DNA from 3 places in the Fodinibacter luteus genome. Region 1 is predicted to be linked to each of the others. Evidence: predicted binding sites of a transcription regulator. Region 1 holds the regulator's gene; each other region holds the start of a gene.
The links. Region 1 encodes HrcA, which represses chaperone genes, less so after heat shock. Its sites were predicted from a motif close to TTNGCACTCGNNNNNNNCGAGTGCNAA; they were not measured.
Positions count from the first base shown of each region.

Region 2: groES (co-chaperone GroES) is a predicted target of HrcA. The motif match lies at 1,712-1,738, and genes of this name have one in related genera.
Region 3: groL (chaperonin GroEL) is a predicted target of HrcA. The motif match lies at 2,227-2,253, and genes of this name have one in related genera.

Region 1 is NZ_BAABGM010000010.1:139,507-143,750, reverse strand. Features, by position in the region: gene hemW (radical SAM family heme chaperone HemW) at 1-263, shown strand, start outside; gene ABD899_RS07760 (DUF4870 domain-containing protein) at 256-921, opposite strand; gene ABD899_RS07755 (DUF3097 domain-containing protein) at 1,038-1,916, opposite strand; gene hrcA (heat-inducible transcriptional repressor HrcA) at 2,065-3,105, shown strand; gene dnaJ (molecular chaperone DnaJ) at 3,156-4,244, shown strand, end outside.
Region 2 is NZ_BAABGM010000001.1:57,109-61,352, forward strand. Features, by position in the region: gene groL (chaperonin GroEL) at 1-1,118, opposite strand, end outside; gene groES (co-chaperone GroES) at 1,273-1,566, opposite strand; gene ABD899_RS00250 (class I SAM-dependent methyltransferase) at 1,793-3,031, shown strand; gene ABD899_RS00255 (PfkB family carbohydrate kinase) at 3,043-3,876, opposite strand; gene ABD899_RS00260 (nucleoside hydrolase) at 3,873-4,244, opposite strand, start outside.
Region 3 is NZ_BAABGM010000001.1:295,817-300,060, forward strand. Features, by position in the region: gene ABD899_RS01260 (HAAS signaling domain-containing protein) at 1-13, shown strand, start outside; gene groL (chaperonin GroEL) at 483-2,108, opposite strand; gene ABD899_RS01270 (DedA family protein) at 2,341-3,030, opposite strand; gene ABD899_RS01275 (hypothetical protein) at 3,298-3,762, opposite strand; gene ABD899_RS01280 (inorganic phosphate transporter) at 3,877-4,244, shown strand, end outside.

The sequences.
Region 1 (4,244 bases):
GCCTCGCGGCCGGGGTGTCGCCGGCGGCCGGGCGCGAGGAGCTCACCGCAGCGCAGCGCCACGACGAGGAGGTCCTCCTGGGGGTGCGGCTGCGCGAGGGCCTCCCCGTCGGCGCCCTCGACGACGACGGCCGCGCCGCCGTCGCGGGCCTCGTCGGGGACGGGCTCGTCGACGGCCGCGCGGCCGTGCTCGACCGAAGGGTCGTGCTCACCCGGCGCGGACGGCTCCTCGCGGATGCCGTCGTGCGCCGGCTCGTCACTTGACGAACTGCGGGGTGAGCGGCGGGTTCCACCAGTCGCCGTTGTTCGCCTTCACGGCACCGATGATGTGCATGACGATCGCCCACACGACGGCCGCGCCGAAGGTGAGGAAGCCGACGAGCACGAGCATGAGCGGCAGCGACACGAGCATGACGATGCCGGCGATGATCTGGATGTTGAGGGCGTTCGCCGCGTGGTGGCGCACGAACGGCCCGCGGTCGCGGAACACGAGGTACATGACGAGCGCGCAGACGAAGCCGAGGAAGCCGCTCGACAGCACGGTGGCCGCGAGGGTGACGCCGTGCGCCGCCATGCCGGTCGTGCGCTCGTCGGAGGGCTTCATGGGGTTGGTCGCGACCTCGTAGCCGGGGGCGGGGGCGCCCGCCGGCGGCGGCGGGGGCGGCGGGGGCTGCTGGCCGTACTGCTGCTGGGCGTACTGCTGCTGGCCGTAGAACTCGCCGGCGACCGGGTCGCGGAAGGTCGTGACCGGGGGGACGGGGTACGGCACCGGCTCGGCCGGCGGGGGCGGGGGCGGGGGAGCCGCAGCCTCCGGGGCGTCCGGGGCAGCAGCGGCGTCGGCGGACTCGAGGTCGGCGGGCGGCGGCGGGGGAGCGGTCGGGTCGCTCGGTGTCTCGTCGGGACGGGGCGTGGTGTCGCTCATCTGTTCTCCTCATGGGGTGGTCTACATCCATCAAACACCCGACCGCGCCGCCGCCACAGGGTTCCCGGGGTGGAGCCGGGGTCGGGGTCAGGGTCGCGTCAGGGCCGACCCCGAGGTCACGACCCCGGGGCGGTGACGAAGTCGATGAGCTCCTCGACGCGGCCGAGCAGCTCGGGCTCGAGGTCGGCGTAGCCGTCGACGGCACCGAGGATCCGCCGCCAGGCGGCCGCGAGGTCCTGCTGGCTCTCGTGCGGCCAGCCGAGGTGGGCGGCGATCCCGACCTTCCACGGGGTGCCGCGCGGGACGACCGGCCACGTCTCGAGGCCGAGCCGCTGGGGCTTGACCGACTGCCACACGTCGACGTACGGGTGCCCGACGACGAGCACGTGCGCGGCGTGGGGACGCACGGCCCGGGCCTGCTCGACGACCCGCCACTCCTTCGTCCCGGGCACGAGGTGGTCGACGAGCACGCCCATCCGCCGGCCCGGACCGGGGGCGAAGGCCCGCACGGCCCCGGCGAGGTCGTCGACGCCGTCGAGCATCTCGACGACGACGCCCTCGACCCGCAGGTCGTCCCCCCACACCTTCTCGACGAGCTCGGCGTCGTGCCGGCCCTCGACGAAGATCCGCGACCCGCTCGCCACCCTGGCCCGCTGCCCGGCAACGGCGCGCGACCCGCTCGCGGTGCGCGCGGACGCCGCACGCGCCTGCGCCAGGCGGGCGTCGGCCGCGGCGCGCGGGGGAGTGAGGGTCACCGGCGCACCGTCGACGAGGAAGCCGGGGCCGAGGCGGAACCCCCGGGTGCGTCCGTGCCGGTCCTCGAGGTGGACGACGTGGACGCCGCCTGCCTTCTCGACGCGCACGACGGCGCCGCACCACCCGGTCTCGACGTCCTCGACGACGGTTCCCCTCTCGGCGGGGAGCTGCACGGATCGTCCCCGCGGCGGCGTGCGCCAGCCCTCGCCGAGCACGTCGCTGCCATACCTGTCGACCACGGCCGCGAGGCTAGCCCGGCCCGGCCGCCGCGCCCGGGTGGCGCGCCGTGGAGGGCCGGTCACGGTGGCGGCGTCGCGGGGGCACTGTGGCGCATCCCGTAGAATTGGCACTCCGAGTGCGAGAGTGCCAGACGGAGGTGACCACCCCATGAGCGAGGACCGACGGCTGCGCGTGCTGCGCGCCATCGTCCAGGACTACGTCCAGACCTCCGAGCCGGTGGGCTCCAAGGCGCTGCTCGAGCGCCACCAGCTCGGCGTCTCGGCGGCCACCGTGCGCAACGACATGGCCGCCCTCGAGGAGGAGGGCCTCATCGCCGCTCCGCACACGAGTGCCGGGCGGGTGCCCACGGATGCCGGGTACCGCCTCTTCGTCGACCGGCTCTCGGCGATCAAGCCGATGAGCGCCGCCGAGCAGCGGGCCATCGCCCACTTCCTCGAGGGCGCCGTCGACCTCGACGACGTCGTCGACCGCACGGTGCGGCTCCTCGCCTCGCTGACCCGGCAGGTCGCCGTCGTCCAGTACCCCTCCCTCGCGCGCTCCTCCGTGCGGCACGTCGAGCTCGTGCCGATCGGCGGGCACCGGCTCCTCGTCGTCCTCATCACGACGACCGGGCGGGTCGAGCAGCGCGTCATCGACGTCGGCACCGACCTCCTCCTCGACGACGAGGGCGAGGGCGAGGCCACCCTGGCCGTCCTGCGCACCGAGCTCAACCGGGCGACGAGCGGACGCACCCTCGCGGAGGCCTCGGCCGAGCTCGCGTCGGTGCCCGAGCGGTTCGACCCGGGGCTGCGAGACCTCGTGCGGGCCATCGGCACCGCGCTGCAGGACTCCCTCGTCGAGGAGCGCGAGGAGCGCGTCGTCCTCGCCGGCACCGCCAACCTCGCCCGGGTCGGCCCCGACTTCACGACGAACCTCGGGCCGGTCCTCGAGGCTCTCGAGGAGCACGTCGTGCTGCTCCAGCTGCTCGGCACCGTCGCCGAGCAGGGCGAGCGCATCGCCGTGCGGATCGGGCACGAGAACCCGTACGCCGGGCTCCAGGCGACGTCGATGGTGACGACCGGCTACGGTGCCGGGTCCGACCTCGTCGCGGGCCTGGGCGTCGTCGGTCCGACGCGGATGGACTACCCCACGACGATGGCGGCCGTCCGGGCCGTCGCCACGTACGTCTCGCGCATCCTCGCCCAGTAGGCGCCCGCCCGCCCGTCCCCCTGAACCCCGTCCCGAAGGACCTGCCACCCGTGAACGACTACTACGCCGACCTCGGGGTCGCGCGCGACGCGAGCCCCGAGGACATCAAGCGCGCCTACCGTCGCGCTGCGCGGCGCCTGCACCCCGACGTCAACCCCGGCCCCGAGGCCGAGGAGCAGTTCAAGAAGGTCTCCCAGGCCTACGACGTGCTGTCCGACGCCGACAAGAAGCAGGCGTACGACATGGGGTCCGACCCCTACGGCTCGGGTGCGGCGGGCTTCGGCCAGGGCTTCTCGTTCAGCGACATCATGGACGCCTTCTTCGGCGGCCAGGCGGGGACGGCCGGGAGGGGGCCGCGCTCGCGCACCACCCGGGGCCAGGACGCCCTCGTGCGCCTCGACATCGACCTCGCGGACGCCGTCTTCGGCGCCCAGAAGGAGCTCACGATCGACACCGCCGTCGCCTGCGGCACCTGCCACGGAGGCGGGATGCAGCCCGGCACGACGACGCGCACCTGCGACGTCTGCGCCGGCCGCGGCGAGGTGCAGCAGGTGCAGCGCAGCTTCCTCGGGCAGGTCATGACGACCCGGCCCTGCATGACCTGCCAGGGCTTCGGCCAGCTCATCACCCACCCCTGCTACGAGTGCTCCGGCGACGGGCGCGTGCGCACCCGCCGCACCCTGACCCTCAAGGTGCCGCCGGGCGTCGACACCGGCACCCGGATCCAGCTCGCGGGCGAGGGTGAGGTCGGGCACGGCGCCGGGCCCGCGGGTGACCTGTACGTCGAGGTCGCCGTCAACCGGCACCCGGTCTTCCAGCGCCGCGGGGACGACCTCCACGCGACGATCGAGGTGCCGATGACCGCGGCCGCGCTCGGCGCGACCCTGGGCATGGAGACCTTCGACGGCCCGCGGGACCTCGACGTGCGCCGGGGCACCCAGTCCGGCGACTCGATCACCCTGCGCGGGCTCGGGGTGACGCACCTGCGCGGCACCGGGCGTGGCGACATCGTCGTCCACGCGATGGTGCAGACCCCGACCCGGCTCGACGCCGAGCAGGAGGAGATCCTCCGTCAGCTCGCCAGGGCGCGCGGCGAGGAGCGACCCGAGGGCCGGGTGGCCAACCCGGCCGAGGGCTCG
Region 2 (4,244 bases), on a different contig from region 1:
CCGCCGGCGAGCTTGGCGAGCCGCTCCTGGAGCTTCTCGCGGTCCCAGTCGGAGTCGGTGCGCTCGATCTCCTGCTTGATCTGCGCGACCCGGCCCGAGACGTCCTCGTGGGCGCCGGCACCGTCGATGATCGTCGTCGAGTCCTTGGTGACGACGATGCGGCGGGCCTGGCCGAGGACGTCGAGACCGACCTGGTCGAGCTTGAGCCCGACCTCCTCGGCGACGACCTGGCCGCCGGTGAGGACGGCCATGTCCTGCAGCATCGCCTTGCGGCGGTCGCCGAAGCCGGGCGCCTTGACCGCGACGACGTTGAACGTGCCACGGATCTTGTTGACGACGAGCGTCGACAGCGCCTCGCCGTCGACGTCCTCGGCGATGACGAGGAGCGGCTTGCCGGCCTTGACGACCTTCTCGAGCACCGGGAGGACGTCGGCGATCGCCGAGATCTTGCCCTGGTTGATGAGCACGTAGGCGTCCTCGAGGACGGCCTCCATGCGCTCGGCGTCGGAGATGAAGTACGGCGAGATGTAGCCCTTGTCGAACTGCATGCCCTCGGTGAACTCGAGCTCGGTGCTCGCGGTCGAGGACTCCTCGACGGTGATGACGCCGTCCTTGCCGACCTTGTCGAACGCGTCGGCGATCGTCGCGCCGATCTCCTCGTCCTGGGCCGAGAGCGCGGCGACCTGGGCGATCTCCTCCTTGGACTCGATCTCGCGGGCCGTGCGCAGCAGCTCGTCGGAGACGGCCTCGACGGCCCGGTCCATGCCGCGCTTCAGGCCCGAGGGCGACGCGCCGGCCGCCACGTTGCGCAGGCCCTCGCGGACCATCGCCTGGGCGAGCACGGTCGCCGTCGTCGTGCCGTCACCGGCGACGTCGTTGGTCTTGGTCGCCACCTCCTTCGCGAGCTGCGCGCCGAGGTTCTCGTAGGAGTCCTCGAGCTCGATCTCACGGGCGATCGTGACGCCGTCGTTCGTGATCGTCGGGGCGCCCCACTTCTTGTCGATGACGACGTTGCGGCCCTTGGGGCCGAGCGTCACCTTGACGGCGTTCGCGAGCGCGTCGACGCCGCGCTCGAGCGACTTGCGGGCGGAGTCGTTGAACTCCAGTTCCTTGGCCATGGATGTCCTTCGTTGTTCGGATGCCGGGCGCGCGGCTCGCGCTGCCCGCCGCAGGTGGGTGGTCGTTCGGGTCCGGCACCGGACGCGCCCCGGTCACACCCGGTGGCGGGTGCGCACCGGGGCGCGGTCACGGCATGCGGGTCTGCGTCGTGCGTCAGCCGACGACGGCGAGCACGTCACGGGCGGAGAGGATGAGGTACTCCTCGCCGCCGTGCTTGATCTCGGTGCCGCCGTACTTGCTGTAGATGACGCGGTCGCCGACCTGGACGTCGAGCGGGACGCGGTTGCCCTTGTCGTCGATGCGGCCGGGGCCGACCGCGAGGACCTCGCCCTCCTGGGGCTTCTCCTTCGCGGTGTCCGGGATGACGAGACCGGACGCGGTCGTCTGCTCGGCCTCGAGGCTCTTGATGACGATGCGGTCCTCGAGCGGCTTGATGGAAACCGACACGGTGTGCTCCTCCCCTGTGGGGTGAGTCGAAGTGGACGGGGACTGCGCGTCCGGGGCCGCTTCGCCGTCGCGGGGGTCGAGGAGGACCCGGCTGCGCTGGCACTCACCGTGGGCGAGTGCCAATGAGCCAAATCTAGGTCGCTCGTTAGCACTCGGTCAACTCGAGTGCCAGAGGCCGGACGGTGGTGGCCGGCGAGGGGGCGGCGCAATGGCATCATCTCCCCCCGTGGACGTCGGCATCGTGCGAGCTCTCGGGTCCCCCGAGGGCCGTGCGACGCTGCGGTCCCTGCCCCCCTACGACGAGCGCGAGGTGATGCGCCTCGGCGACCGGCTGCGGCGCGAGGGCCACTCCCCCGAGCTCGTCGCCGCCCTCCTCACCCAGCAGCGGCTCCAGGCCCGGGCGGTCGCGAAGTTCGGCGAGTTCGCCGGCGACATGCTCTACACACCCGACGGCCTCGAGCAGGCGTCCCGGCTCGAGGTGGCGGCGACCCACGCCGGCCGGTTCTACAACGCGAGCCTCGCGACGGTGCACGACCTCGGCTGCGGCATCGGCTCCGACGCGGTCGCCATGTCGGCGCTCGGGGTCACCGTGCGCGGCGTCGACATCGACCCCGCGACGGCCGCGGTCGCCGACCTCAACCTGCGACCCTGGCCGGACTCGCGCGCCCGGGCGGGCCTGGCCGAGGAGTTCGAGCCCCCGCGCGACCCGTTGCGCTCCCGGGTCGGCGTCTGGCTCGACCCGGCCCGCCGGGTGCCGGGCCACACCGGGCGGCACGGGCGGATCAAGCGGGTGTTCCGGCTCGACGAGATCCGGCCGACGTGGGAGTTCGTGCTCCAGGTCGCGACGGCGGTGCCCGCCACCGGGGCCAAGCTCTCGCCCTCGATGCCGCACGACGCCATCCCGCTCGGCACCGAGGCGCAGTGGACGTCCTTCGCCGGCGAGGTGCTCGAGTGCGCCGTGTGGTGGGGCCCGCTCGCCCAACGGCCCGGCCACAGCGCCCGCATCCTCGGCCCGGACCGCCCGCCCGTCGAGGTCGACCTCGAGATGGCCGAGCCCGACCCCCCGCTCGTCACCGGCGTCGACCGGGTCGGGCCCTGGCTCTACGAGCCCGACCGCGCCGTGACCCAGGCCGGGCTGCTCGGCGCGGTGACGGCGGCCACGCTCGGCAGCGAGGTCGACCGCGGCCTCGGTTACGTCGTCTCCGAGGCCGAGGTCGACATCCCGTTCGCTCGGCGCTACGCCGTGCTCGAGGTCATGCCGTTCAGCGTGCGCACCCTGCGGTCCTGGCTGCGGCAGCACGGCGTCACCGGCCTGACGATCAAGAAGCGCGGGGTGCGCCTGGACGACGACGAGCTGCGCCGCCAGCTGCGGATCTCGCGCAAGGCCGGCGACGGCGCCCAGCGGACGGTCATCCTCACCCGGGTCGCCGGCGAGCAGGTCGTCCTCGTCGTCGAGCCGGCCTGACCCCGCGGCGGTCAGAGGCCGGCGTCGGGCTGGGCGCCCGGATGCCGCACGGCCGCGGCTCCCGCGGCGAGGGCCGCGTCGAGGGCCTCCTCGCGGCCCGCACCGCGAGCGAGGGCGGCCGCGAGGGCCCCGCAGAAGGCGTCGCCGGCGCCGGTCGTGTCGACGACCTCCGACGGCTCGACGACGTGCGCGGGCGCCGTGACGCCGTCCCACGCCGCCCCGTTGGCCCCGAACGTCACGAGCAGCGACCGCGGCTGCGCCCCCGCCTCGGCGAGCGCGGCCATCTCGTGCTCGTTGGCGACGACCGGGTCGGCGATCGCGACGACGTCGGGTGGGAGCGCGGCGTACGGCGCGGTGTTGAGCACGACCCGGGCCCCGCGGCCGGCCGCCCGGCGCACGGCCGTGCACACGACCGCCCTCGGCACCTCGAGCTGGACGAGGAGCACGTCACCGGGGCCGAGCCCGTCGACCGCGGCGACCTCGCGCTCGTCGAGCCGGTCGTTGGCCCCCGGGACGACGACGATGGCGTTCTCGCCGCCGTCGGCCACCGTGACGACCGCGTGCCCGGTGGGCACCCCCGTGCAGACCCGCAGCGCCGACACGTCGACCCCGAGCCGCGCGAGCCGGTTCGCGTAGGCCGCGCCGCCCGCGTCGTCGCCGACGCACCCGACCATCGCCACGGCGGCCCCGGCCGCGGCCGCGGCGACCGCCTGGTTGGCGCCCTTGCCGCCGGCGAGCCGCTCCAGGCCCTCGCCGACGACGGTCTCGCCGGGGCGCGGGTGGCGCGCGACCCGCGTCACGAGGTCGACGTTGAGCGACCCGAGCACGAGCACCCGGCCGGTCACGACGCCTCCCCGCGGACGGTGCCCAGCCACAGGGCGGCGATGCGCGGCCCGTCGATCCCGAGGGCGACGTGGACGAGCGCGGGAGCCAGCCCGTGCGGGTCGTGGTCGAGGTGGCCGCCCCAGTCGCGGCGGTCGACGACCGTGCGGCCCCGGGTCCACGTGCCGGTGAGCTCGACCCGCACCGGGAGCCGTTCGGTGCGCACGGCATCCGGCTCGAGGAGGATCGCGACGGCACCCGCGTCGCCGATCGTGGTGCCCGCGCTGGCGAAGCGGCGGTGGTGGAACGAGACGAGACCCGCCGCGAGCCGGGCGGCGGGCGTGCCGACCCGCCGCAGGTCCTCGACCTCGCTGTCCGTGACGACCGGGTC
Region 3 (4,244 bases), on a different contig from region 1:
GCGGATGCGCTGACCCTCGCGGCTCTGCCCGCCCCCCAGGGCATCCATCCCGAGGGTGGCCCCCCACCTGATCCCCGCGCCCACCGCCAGGGGTGCCACCCGCGCGGACAGCCGCGCCCCCGGCATCCCTCCACCCCGGCAGGCCCCTCCGCGCCCGACGTCCAGGGGTGCCACCCGCGCGAGCACCCGCGCCCCCGGCATCCCTCCACCCCGGTAGACCCACCGTGCCCGACGTCCAGGGGTGCCATCCGCGCGGACACCCGCGCCCCCGGCATCCCTCCGCCCCGGCAGACCCACCGCGCCACCGTCCAGGGGTGCCATCCGCGCGGAAACACGCGCCCCCGGCATCCCTCCACCCCGGCGTATCCACGATGCCCGACGTCCAGCGGTGCCATCCGCGCGGAAACACGCGCCCCCGGCATGCCGCGAGGGCGGCCCCCGGTGGGGGACCGCCCTCGTGACGTTGGACCGGGTGGCCGGGGTCAGAACCCCATGCCGCCCATGTCGTCGCCGCCGGGCATCGCCGGCGGGTTCTTCTCCGGCTTGTCGGCGATGACGGCCTCGGTCGTGAGGAACAGCGCGGCGATCGACGCGGCGTTCTGCAGTGCCGAGCGCGTGACCTTGGCCGGGTCGATGATGCCGGCCGCGATGAGGTCGACGTACTCGCCGGTCGCGGCGTTGAGGCCGTGGCCCGCGTCGAGGTGCGAGACCTTCTCCGCGACGACGCCGCCCTCGAGGCCGGCGTTGACGGCGATCTGCTTGAGCGGGGCCTCGATCGCGACGCGCACGATGTTGGCTCCGGTGGCCTCCTCGCCCTCGAGGGAGAGGTTCGCGAACGCCTTGGCGCCGGCCTGGATGAGCGCGACGCCACCACCGGCGACGATGCCCTCCTCGACGGCCGCCTTCGCGTTGCGGACGGCGTCCTCGATGCGGTGCTTGCGCTCCTTGAGCTCGACCTCGGTGGCCGCGCCCGCCTTGATGACGGCGACGCCGCCGGCGAGCTTGGCGAGGCGCTCCTGGAGCTTCTCGCGGTCGTAGTCGGAGTCCGACTTCTCGATCTCGGCCCGGATCTGGTTGACCCGGCCCTGGATCTGGTCGTTGTCGCCAGCGCCCTCGACGATCGTCGTCTCGTCCTTGGTGACGACGACCTTGCGGGCGTGGCCGAGCAGGTCGAGGTCGGCGGTGTCGAGCTTGAGGCCGACCTCCTCGGAGATGACCTGGCCGCCGGTGAGGATGGCGATGTCGGCGAGCATGGCCTTGCGGCGGTCACCGAAGCCCGGCGCCTTGACCGCGACCGACTTGAACGTGCCGCGGATCTTGTTGACGACGAGCGTCGACAGGGCCTCGCCCTCGACGTCCTCGGCGATGACGAGGAGCGGCTTGCCCGACTGCATGACCTTCTCGAGCAGCGGGAGCAGGTCCTTGATCGAGCCGATCTTGGAGTTCGCGATGAGGACGTACGGGTCCTCGAGCACGGCCTCCATGCGCTCGGCGTCGGTGACGAAGTAGTGGCTGATGTAGCCCTTGTCGAAGCGCATGCCCTCGGTGAGCTCTAGCTCGAGGCCGAAGGTGTTGCTCTCCTCGACGGTGATGACGCCTTCCTTGCCGACCTTGTCCATGGCCTCGGCGATCATCTCGCCGATCTGGGGGTCGGCGGCGCTGATCGACGCGGTCGCGGCGATCTGCTCCTTGGTCTCGACGTCCTTGGCGTTGGCGAGCAGCTCGTCGGAAACCGCAGCGACGGCCTTCTCGATGCCGCGCTTGAGCGCCATCGGGTTGGCACCGGCGGCGACGTTGCGCAGGCCCTCGCGCACGAGCGCCTGGGCGAGCACGGTCGCCGTCGTCGTGCCGTCACCGGCGACGTCGTCGGTCTTCTTCGCGACCTCCTTGACGAGCTCGGCGCCGATCTTCTCGTACGGGTCGTCGAGCTCGATCTCCTTGGCGATCGAGACGCCGTCGTTCGTGATCGTGGGGGCACCCCACTTCTTCTCGAGCACGACGTTGCGGCCCTTGGGGCCGAGCGTGACCCTGACGGCGTCGGCGAGCACGTTCATGCCCCGCTCGAGACCGCGGCGTGCCTCTTCATCGAAAGCGATGATCTTGGCCATTCGGGTGGTTCCTCCCACGCGAATCGAAGGTGGAGACCGGGCGGCGCCCGCGACGGACGAGACCGGTGTCGTCGGCTTCCGTCGCCGGGACACCGGGCCCTCACCGGACCGGTCGGAGTTGTCACTCTCATGGTGAGAGTGCTAACGCCATTATTGGCACTCAGACGTGGAGAGTGCAAACGACCGGGCCTCCCGGGACGGGCCGAGCGCACGTCCGAACGGCCCGGCCGGGCTACGGCGTCGCGCCGAGCGGGGTCGCCGGGGATGCCGTGACGGCGGCGTCGCGGCCCGGCCCACCGACCGCGGGGGCGGGGGACGGCATCCGGCCCCACCCGCTGAAGCGGCGGGCGAGCCGGTCGACGACGAGGCCGAGGAGCAGGGCGGCGACGACCCCGGTGGCCGATCCGAGGAGCGGGTTGCCCTCGAGCCAGTGGCCCGCGAGGGCACCGACGCCGACCGACCACGCCGCCCAGGTCGTCGCGGCGAGGGCCGCGATGGCGACGAACCGCCGGGGCGGGAAGCCCGTCGCGCCGGCGGTGAGGTTGACGGCGACCCGGCCGAGGGGGACGTACCGGGCCGCGAGGATGACGACCGCCCCGCGGCGCTCGAGGGTCGCGGACGCCCGCTCGACGGCCCGCCGGAGGCCGGGCCGGCCGACTCGCTCGAGGCGGCGGGGGCCGAACCGGCGACCGACGAGGTAGGTCAACGAGTCGCCGACGAAGGCGCCGGCACCCGCGGCCACGGCGAGGAGGAGGAGGTCGGGCCCGTCACCGGCGACGGCGACAGCGGCGAGCGCGACGACGATGCCCTCGCTCGGCACGACCGGGACGAGCGCGTCGAGCACCGCGACGAGGAGCACGACCGGCAGCACCCACGAGGCGGCGGCCCCCGCCTCGACGATGGCGGTCAGGGTGTCGAGCACGGTGGGGTCCTTCGGGTCGGGCGGCGTCGAGCCGTGGGGTCGACCTGAGGCAGGTCGGGTCCGGCGGTGCGGTCGGTCGGGATGCCGGCCTGGCGGTGCGGTCGGTGGCATGCCGAGTCGGGCGCGAGCGGGTGGGTCGAGGGTCCAACGAACGGGAGGCGGTCGCGGTGCCCGCCCCCCGGCATCCGGCCGCCTGCCCCCGCCTCGAGTGCGGAACCGGCTGCCGGGGCGACCACGTCCGCCCTCGGGGTGGGGCCGCGGCCCGGGTCAGAGCTCGGGGGCGTGCCCCTCGAAGGTCGCCCGCATCGAGCCGTCGGCCTCGCTCGTCACGGGGTCGTCGAGGTCGGCGACGAAGACCGCCCTCGCCTCCCGGGCCGGGTTGCCGTCGAGCTCGTCGACGACCCGTCTCCAGGCCTCGAGGTTGGGGTGCGGCACGTCGGAGCACGCCTGCGCGGGCTCGAGGGACTCGACGGCCGCCGCGAGCTCGGCCCGCGACAGGGGCAGGGTGGCCGTCGAGCCGTCGTGGCCGAGCACGGTGGCGAGCACGACGGCCGACAGCCCGTGCTGCCCCCCGGGGGCGTTGACGTGCGGGAACACCCACTCCGGCGACGAGCTCGCCGGGCTGAGGCCGACGGCATGCGCGACGGGGGGGCGCCAGCCCTCGATGCGGGCCGCGAGGTGGTCGCGGATGGCGGCGAGGCCGTCAGGGGTGCTCCAGTCGAGGTCGCTCATCGCGCGATGCTCGCAGGTCGGCCGGGCCCGCCCTCGCCCGCGGCGGGTGAACAACGGGTGAACAGGGCACCTCGCGTTGGTGAAGTCGAGTTGACGGCCTCACACTGGTGCCTCGTGGACGCAGCAACACTCACTCTCGTGCTCGTCATCGTGACGGCGCTGGCCTTCGACTTCACGAACGGCTTCCATGACACGGGCAACGCGATGGCGACCTCGATCGCCACCGGGGCCCTCAAGCCGAAGGTCGCCGTGGGGCTCTCGGCCATCCTCAACCTCGTCGGCGCCTTCCTGTCGGTCGAGGTCGCCCTCACGGTGACGAACGCCGTCGTCAACCTCCAGGACAAGTCGGGAGCGCCCAAGGAGGAGCTCCTCGCCGACGGCGGGCAGGCCCTGCTCCTCATCATCCTGGCCGGGCTCGTCGGCGGCATCGTGTGGAACCTGTTCACCTGGCTCTACGGCCTGCCGTCGAGCTCGTCGCACGC